2 regions of the Serratia sp. HNCC26DJ206 genome follow, and region 2 is predicted to be linked to the other one. Evidence: riboswitches for the same ligand, from Rfam matches in the RefSeq annotation. Region 2 holds a riboswitch; the other holds the start of a gene.
What was found. Region 2 has a riboswitch for thiamine pyrophosphate ahead of thiM (hydroxyethylthiazole kinase). Riboswitches for the same ligand answer to the same signal wherever they lie in the genome.
Positions count from the first base shown of each region.

Region 1 (4,350 bases), on a different contig from region 2:
AGGCAGCGCGCCAATGCGGCACGCTGGCGTTGGCCGCCGGAAAGCTGTGCAGGCAGGCGTTGCAGATGTTCCTCCAGCCCCACCTGCTGGGCGATCTGCGCCAACTGCTGCTTCTGGACGCTATTCAAACGCAGGCCAGGATCCAGCCCCAGCCCGATGTTTTGCGCCACCGTCAAATGTGCAAACAGATTGTTTTCCTGAAACAGCATAGAAACCGGGCGCTTGGCCGGCGACGTAGCGGTGTGGTCGCTGCCGTTCAGCAGAAGTTTGCCACTGGCCGCTGGTAAAAAACCGGCGATCAGGCTGAGCAGGGTGCTTTTACCGGCACCACTTGGCCCCAGCACCGCGACGTGCTCGCCCGGTTGAATGCGCAGGTCAAAACGCATCGGCAGGTGTTCGTACAGGTAGGTCAGTTTTTCAAGCTTTAGCATGGCGGCCCGGTAAGCGTTCAATCAGGGTAAACAGCAGGAAGCACAGTAACAGCAGCAGGGCTGCGGTCACGGCACCGTCGTTGCTGCGGTAAGAACCAATCTGCTGATACAGATAAAAAGGCAGCGTGCGGAACTGTTCGTTGCCGAACAGGGCAACCACGCCGAAATCGCCAATCGACAGCACGCAGGCAAATGCCAGGGCCTGTGCCAGCGGGCGTTTCAGCGCTTTCAGCTCAATCCAGCGCAAACGCTGCCAGCCGTGAATGTCCAGCGACAGGCAAAGAGGATTATAGCGCTCGGCCAGATCGCGCATCGGGTTTTCCAGCACTTTCAACGCGTAAGGTACCGCCATCAGTGCGTTGGTGAGGATCACCAGCGCATAGGGGGATTGCGGCAGCCCGACGGTATCGCTCAGCAGCAGGAAGAAGCCGGTTGCCAGCACAATGCCCGGCATCGCCAGGATCAGCATGCCGCTCAGTTCCAGCATTTGGCCCTGTGCGGGCCGCTGCCGTAGTTTCAGTTCGCGGCTGCTCCACAGCAGCATCATAGTTAGCACCACGCATAGCAGACCGGCACCGAGTGCGATACGCAGCGACGTCAACAGCGCCTGCCACAGTAGCGGCTGTTGCAGCACGCTGATCAGGCGGTGATTGGTTCCGTCGATAATCACCGCCAACAGCGGCGGTAACAGCAATAACAGGGCGGCGCTAATCAGCAGCGTATCGCCGATGCGCCGTCCGCGGCTGTCTTCTGGGTTGCGCCAGCTTTGAGCATGGGTATGGCCGACCGGCAGCGCCTGGTTCAAGCGTTGGCTGAGCACCACCAACCCAAGGCAGCAGGTCAGTTGGATCAGCGCCAGCAGCGCGGCGCGGCTGAGATCGTAGTCGTAACTCAATGCCTGATAGATCGCCAACTCAATGGTGGTGGCCTGTGGCCCACCGCCCAGCGACAGCACGGTGGCAAAACTGGCGAAACACAGCATAAAAATCAATGCGCCGCTGGGCAGGATCTGGCGGCGCAGCGCGGGCCATTCCACAAAGCGGAACTGCTGCCAGCCATTCATCCCCAGTTGTGCCGCCAGTTGGCGCTGTTCCGTGGGGATATTTTCCAGCGCCTGCAACAGTAAACGGCTGGCCAGCGGCAGATTAAAGAACAGATGTGCCAGCAGGATGCCCTGTAGGCCATAGGGCGAGAAACTGTAATGGATCCCTAGCCAACCGCACACCACCGCCAGCCAGCCTTGCTTGCCGTACACGCTCAGGATGCCGAAAACCGCCACCAGCACCGGCAAGACCAGCGTCATGGCGCATAGGCGCAGCAGTAGGTTGCGGCCAGGGAAGCGCCGCCGATAGAGCGCACGAGCCAGCGGGATGGCGGGAAGTACCGAGATCAGGGCCGACAGCAGCGCCTGCCAGAAGGTAAAGCGCACCACGTGCCACAGATAGCTGTCTTGCCATAAGCTACGCCAGTCGCTGCTGGGTGCGTGTCGCCATAAGGAGCCCATCGCCAGCAGTGCGATCAGCCCGATCAGGCCAGCGGCCATCAGCCCCGGCCATAGCCAACGCGGGATCAGTGGCTGACGGCGGTTTGCCATGCCCGTACCCAGTCACCACGCTGTTTTGCCACTTCTTCTGCACTGAATTGCAATGCGGTTTGCGGCACGGTCATCTGTTCAAAACCCGCAGGCAGCGTGGTTTCAATCACCGGGTACATCCAGTTGCCGGTAGGAATGGTGTTCTGGAAGGCTGGCGTAACCATAAACTGCATAAAGCGCTCTGCCAGCTCCGGGTTTTTGCTGGCCTTCAGTTTAGCGGCCACTTCGACTTGCAGGTAATGGCCTTCGCTGAAGTTGGCGGCTGCGTAGCTGTCTTTTTTCTCTTCAATCAGATGGTAAGCCGGGGAGGTGGTATAGCTCAGCACCAGATCGCCTTCGCCTTTCAGGAACAGGCCATAGGCTTCGCTCCAGCCTTTGGTGACGGTAACGGTTTTTTTCGCCAGTTGCTGCCAGGCTTCCGGTGCTTTGTCGCCATACACTTTCTGCATCCACAGCAGCAGGCCGAGCCCCGGCGTGCTGGTGCGCGGATCCTGATAGATGATTTTCCAGGGTTGATCGCTGCTCACCAGCTCTTGCAGGCTTTTCGGCGGGTTTTTCAGTTTGTCTTTGTTGTAAACAAAGGCGAAGTAGCCGTAATCGTAAGGGATGAAGGTGTTGTCCTGCCAGCCACCTGGCACGGTGAGCTTGCCGGTATCAACCTGGCTCTCGGCGAACAGGCCGGTTTGTTTTGCCGCTTGCAGCAGATTGTTGTCCAACCCCAGCACGATATCGGCAGCGCTGTTGTTGCCCTCCATCCGCACGCGGTTGAGCAGTGAAACGCCGTCTTCCAGCGCCACAAATTTCAATTCGCAGTCACAATCGGCCTCGAAGGCTTTTTTAATTGCTGGGCCAGGGCCCCAGTCGGCGGCGAAAGAATCGTAGGTGTAAACCGTCAGCGTAGGCTTGGCCAGCACGGGGGCCGCAGCCAACAGCAATAGGTAAGGCAGGTATTTTTTGACCACTTTGCACTCCTGAAATTTAAGGGGGCAAAGGACTCTGAGGGCGTGAATCCCCATCATCTTTCAAGCCGCAGCGTTGTTAGCTGCAACTTGAAATCTATTGGGGATAAGCGACGCGGTACTCAAATCCCTCCGCCGGTATTGACCGGATCAGGTTCGACGGGTGTACTCTCAGCGGAAAAAAACGTGCTGCGTTTTCATGCAGCGCTCGTTGTTTTCCGCACCCCGTTGAGACGGCGCTATTGTAGAGATTAACGGGCAGTGGTGAAAGAGACTTATGTTTCCGGCGGGGCGAACCAGGCCGATTTAAAATCGAACCACCCAAGGGTATTCATGCGTACCCCGCGCATGCTGCGTTGGCCGTGCAGTTGCAACCAGTGATGGAACAGCGGGTGCAACTGATGGCTGCTGACCAAGCGTTGGCAGAACTCCGCCAGCGGCAAGCGGTTATCGCGCCACAAAGCCGCATCCTCGGCGATATCTTCGCTCAAACAGTGCTGGATTAACGGCGTTTCATACAGCGTGGCAAACAGGGAAAACTCCAGCGGCAGCGTGAAGTTGGCGCTGCCAAGCCATAAATCGCTGTTCGCCTCGCCCTTATGCCAGTCATCGTAGTTGATGATTTGTACGTTAAGCTTGATTCCGTGTTGCGCCAGTAAGGCGGTGATGGCCTGCTGGATGGCGTGGAATTCCGAGTGCTCGCTGTAGAAAGTTAACGTCAGTTCGGTTAGCCCCGCAGGTTTGGGTTGCTGCCCCAATGCGCGGTTATGTAACCAGCGTGGCAGAATGCCGTAGGCCGGTGCCCAATAGCGTTGATATACCGATCCTGCGTGGCTCAGCAGGGCGATCGGGTTGATCAGTTCACTCAGCCAACTGCGGATTTCAGGATTGGCCGCCAGCGTTGAGCGCTGGTCAAACAGCAGGAAATAACAGCCTTCTTCAAGGCGGCTTTCCAACTCATTTTTACCCGTTTCATCCCCCTGCAACTGCACGCCTGAATGCACCAGTTCTTCGGTGACTTCTGGCAGCACCCAGATGTTGACTTCATCAATCAGCGCGCGATAGCCAAAGTAATCATCGAAGGCATGGATCTTCATCTGGCTGCGATGATTGTGCACCACGCTGTAAGGACCGGTGCCGACGGGATGGCGGGCGAAATCCGGCAGGCTCTGCCATTCGCGCGGCAGGATCATGGCATGCACACTGCCCAGCAGCCAGGGCAGCCAGTAGTCCGGGCTGTGCAGATGGACGTCGATCACATAGGGCGTGGGGGAAGTGACTTTATCGATATGGGAAAACAGAGGCTGCGGGATCAGCCGGTTCAGGGAATGGATCACGTCTTCCATCTCTAGCTCGCGGCCATGGT
Region 1 is NZ_JBXUGP010000007.1:155,978-160,327, reverse strand. It holds gene thiQ (thiamine ABC transporter ATP-binding protein ThiQ) at 1-431, opposite strand, end outside; gene thiP (thiamine/thiamine pyrophosphate ABC transporter permease ThiP) at 418-2,025, opposite strand; gene thiB (thiamine ABC transporter substrate binding subunit) at 2,001-2,987, opposite strand; TPP riboswitch at 3,094-3,222, opposite strand; gene sgrR (HTH-type transcriptional regulator SgrR) at 3,260-4,350, opposite strand, start outside.
Region 1: linked by a shared signal. The riboswitch ahead of thiB (thiamine ABC transporter substrate binding subunit) and the one ahead of thiM (hydroxyethylthiazole kinase) in region 2 are both predicted to bind thiamine pyrophosphate.

Region 2 (4,350 bases):
AGAGGATCCACCGCCCAATCCCTTCAACTTCACCACTGGCTTGCCCTTCAAGAAGCTGTAAAGGCACGATATTTAATATGCGAATATCAAAAGTTATCCGATAAGGGAGAACGCCCTTCCAGGTATGGCGATGCAATGCGCCGATACCAAGCACATCGCCTTTTTCTATCTCAACAATCTGCACTAAGTTTTTCCACCAATTTGGCCAGACATCAGGATGGTAAAGAGCATCCCATACCTCTTGCAGTGGTGCTTTGATTCGCCAAGTGGTGGAAAGCTGATACTCAGCCATGCAGTTAAACTCCGCATCAAGGGGTAAAGAAATTATCGGGAAATCGAAGGTTGAACACTACTGCATCCATAAATACGGTTTCTATGATGTGACCATTAATGCCATAACTCACGACTTTGACAGGGAAACTATGGCTATTCTCCAACCAGAGTTCAGAGCGGTGAACTCCGCTGACTGTGAAACCGCTTGGGCCATTGATCGATACGTGCAATACGGGTTGCCCCAACAAGATTTCTTTACCAACAATGGTGGTTTTACCCCCTTGCTGCAGGCTGCGGATATTGCGCAGTAACGTGCCAACATCCGATTGATCCACCTGATGGCCGTTCTGATCGCGTATCAACGCGTCTGTCGGTGAAAGATTTAGCACCGGGAATTGATGTAGACCGAATGGCCATAGGCGAACCGTGCCGCTACTTGGGTTATAAACCAGAACCGCACCCGGATGAGGCTCAGTAAAATCCATCCGCACATAGCCGGGCTTGCGATAGCTGTATCGAATCACATTATTTTCACCCAGGGCCGATTGGGAAACGATCTTAACCTGATAGGATTCAAGCTGCTCAAAATGTTGCTGGGCAAGAACAATAGGGTCTGTGCTGTTTGCGCTGAACAGCGAAGAGGGGGCAACATCCGTAGCACTAGCAGCATAGGCCGCGGTGCTTGGTATCAATACGGTCACGAGTAACAATATTGAGTTGATTAATTTGCTGATAGTTTTCACCTTCATTGTGTGAACTGACCAGAAAGGATAATTTCCTCATATTTATAATTAAATGTAGGACTGGTTACAGGTAATAAGCAAGAGGGTTGGTTGCTTTTAATTATTTGATTTATTTTATGAAAGTATCGAATGAAGGGTTTAACTGCCGCATATTTGAGTGGTAGTGAATAAAAATACCTCATTAAATAGGTTGAAGCTAAGTGAAACCAGTCAACTGCTTGATATTTAGTACTCAACACACCATGATTTGCGTAGTGTGAGGGCTGGCAAGGTGATTCTGGGCCTGTTTTTTTGATAATGAGGGGAGCACGATGGCAGGTTATCAACCGCCTTATACCATAACACCAAACATTCTGAATCAGGTGGTTGAGGTGGGGGAGCTATTAGGCCGTTGGGCTGCGCAGGCTGAACAATCTTCCCCTTTGCTACGTAAAGAGAACCGTATCCGCACTATCCAGGCATCATTGGCTATTGAGCACAACAGTCTGTCTACCGAACAGGTTACTGCGATCATGGATGGTAAACGGGTATTGGCGCCGGCAAAAGATATTCAGGAAGTTCGTAACGCGATCCTTGCCTATGAAAAATTGCCTGACTGGCAGAGCCATCGGTTTGATGACTTACTGGCAGCACATCGTTTACTGATGGTTGGCCTAGTGGATGCGCCAGGTCAGTTGCGCAGTGGTAATGTTGGCGTGTATCGGGAAAAGCAGCTGATTCATATGGCTCCGCCAGCCAATCAATTGCCGCGTTTAGTCAGCGATCTGCTGACATGGTTACAGCACACTGATATCCACCCGTTGATTGCCAGTTCCATATTCCATTACGAATTTGAATTCATCCATCCGCAGAACGCATCTTAGCTGCTGTCACCGCTAATCCTTCCATGACTATTGTGCAACTTGCTGGTGAGTTGAAGGTAAGTAGCCGTACGATCGAGCGCACTATCAAGGTATTACAGGAGGAAAAACGATTAGCAAGAGTTGGGTCGACTAAGAGCGGTTACTGGCAGGTTGTTTAAACTTATTATATGGTAAAGATGATATTTATATGGGGTAATAATCAGGGGGTTAACCCCCTGAGCAATACATTATTCTACCGTTACATCTTTATCTACGCTGTATTCAGCTTCGCTGCCGTAGTTTTTGGCCGCATCGCGGGTATTTTTCTGCACCGCAATGGCGCCAAACAGGCTAAGAAAGAAGGAGACACCGTAGAAACCTTTCTCACTTAATAATAATTTGGCATTCCACAAACCGATGCATAACAGGCCTACGGCAATCGCAAAAGCCACCCAGCAAGTAATACTATAAATATGAGTCACTGGAATGCCATCTTGCTGATCGCGGACCGTCTTTTGAATGGTTATGGCGGTAAACAGGCCCAATATCAATACGGCGAAATAATAGCCTTTTTCATTCAATTGCATTTCCGCATTCCACAGGCCCAGCAGAAACACGCCAAAACCGCCGAGGAGTGCTGCCCAAGAGGCGAGAACGAAAGCAAACGAGGTGGTGTTTTGTTGTGGTACAGAACTCATTATATGTATCCCTAAATAACAAGACGAACTCCCTGCTCCTAAGCCAGTACAACGGCAGCTTATGAGGTCGGGAGCAATCTACCCGATCTCTGTTTATTAATGCAATAGAATAAGCTTCAGATAATGAGTATGTCTGATCGTTCCTGTTGGGGATCATATCGACATTAATTTTTAAGTATTAATCGCGCTAATTTTTCGGCTGCCTTGTCAAGTTTCAATTTGAGTTGTGATGCATAATCAGCACAAAACATAAAGAATGACGTCATGTTTAATATGGAAAATGCATGCATTATTTTTTGAAATTTATCCTGCAAATATATTCCCTGTCATTAAGCTAAATAGGCTCAACCTGGAGTCTTCCCTAAAATGGGTTTACAGCCCCAGGTTTGGCGATTATCCTGATCGACGTTGGCGAGACAGCCAACAAAAATTTAATGATTTTTCAATGACTCGGGGTGCCGATGTAATCGGCTGAGAATTTACCCGTATTACCTGATCTGGATAATACCAGCGTAGGGAAGTCTCGGTATCTCAACCGGTACCCGCCTTCTTGAACGCCGGTTGGGAGCAATATGTTGACTCGACCTGATGTGTTACCCGGCAACCGTGCCGCGGCCTGTTTTCACCAATTTAAACGCCATCTCCCGTTGATTCATTGCCTGACTAACGAAGTGGTACAGGAATTGACCGCCAATGTTCTGCTGGCCCTAGGGGCTTCTCCGGCGATGGTGGTCGAGCCTGCCGAGGCCGCACAGTTCAGCCGTGTGGCGGATGCGTTGCTGATCAATATCGGTACGCTGCACAGCGCGCGGGCCGAGTCGATGTTGGCCGCTATCGAGGCTGCCAATCACGCAGGCAAGCCTTGGGCGTTGGATCCGGTTGCGGTGGGCGGTTTGACTTATCGCACTGATTTTGCTCAGCGTTTACTGATGCTACAGCCTGCGGCGATCCGCGGTAACGCGTCGGAGATTATGGCGCTGAGCGGTCTACGGGCTAGCGGCCGTGGCGTCGACAGCAATGACGACTCACTGGCAGCGTTACCGGCAGCGCGTGAACTGGCCCAGAGTAGCGGTGCGATTGTGGCGGTGAGCGGGGTGGTGGATTACATCACCGACGGCGAGCGTGACTGGGCCGTGACCGGTGGCGATATCCTGATGACGCGGGTGGTGGGCACCGGCTGCGCGCTGTCTGCGGTAGTGGCTGCCTTTTGCAGCCTGCCGGGCGAGCGGTTGGATAACGTAGCCACCGCTTGCCGGGTGATGTCGCTATGCGGTGAACGTGCGGTGGCACGCTGTAGCGGCCCCGGCAGCTTTACCCCGGCATTTCTCGATGCGCTTTATCAACTGACCTCAGAGGATCTGCAATGAAACGTATTAATGCTCTAACCATTGCGGGCACCGATCCGAGCGGTGGCGCGGGGATCCAGGCCGATCTGAAAGCTTTTTCGGCGCTGGGGGCCTATGGTACCAGCGTGATCACCGCCTTGGTGGCGCAAAACACCCGTGGGGTGCAGTCGGTATATCACATCGATCCAGCCTTTGTGGCTGCCCAGCTTGATTCCGTACTCAGCGATGTGCGGATCGACAGCGCCAAGATCGGCATGCTAGCCAATGCGGAGATCGTCACTGCGGTGGCGGAACGTCTGCGGCACTATCAACTGCCTTATGTGGTGCTCGATACGGTGATGCTTGCCAAAAGCGGCGATCCGCTGCTGGCACCAGAGGCTGTGGAGTCTATCCGCCGTGAATTATTGCCGTTGGTTTCTCTTATCACGCCAAATTTGCCGGAAGCGGC
Region 2 is NZ_JBXUGP010000002.1:97,360-101,709, forward strand. It holds gene AC2A1E_RS01875 (SRPBCC family protein) at 1-292, opposite strand, end outside; gene AC2A1E_RS01880 (LolA family protein) at 309-1,022, opposite strand; partial or broken gene AC2A1E_RS01885 (Fic family protein) at 1,328-2,037, shown strand; gene yiaA (inner membrane protein YiaA) at 2,107-2,556, opposite strand; TPP riboswitch at 2,998-3,092, shown strand; gene thiM (hydroxyethylthiazole kinase) at 3,129-3,923, shown strand; gene thiD (bifunctional hydroxymethylpyrimidine kinase/phosphomethylpyrimidine kinase) at 3,920-4,350, shown strand, end outside.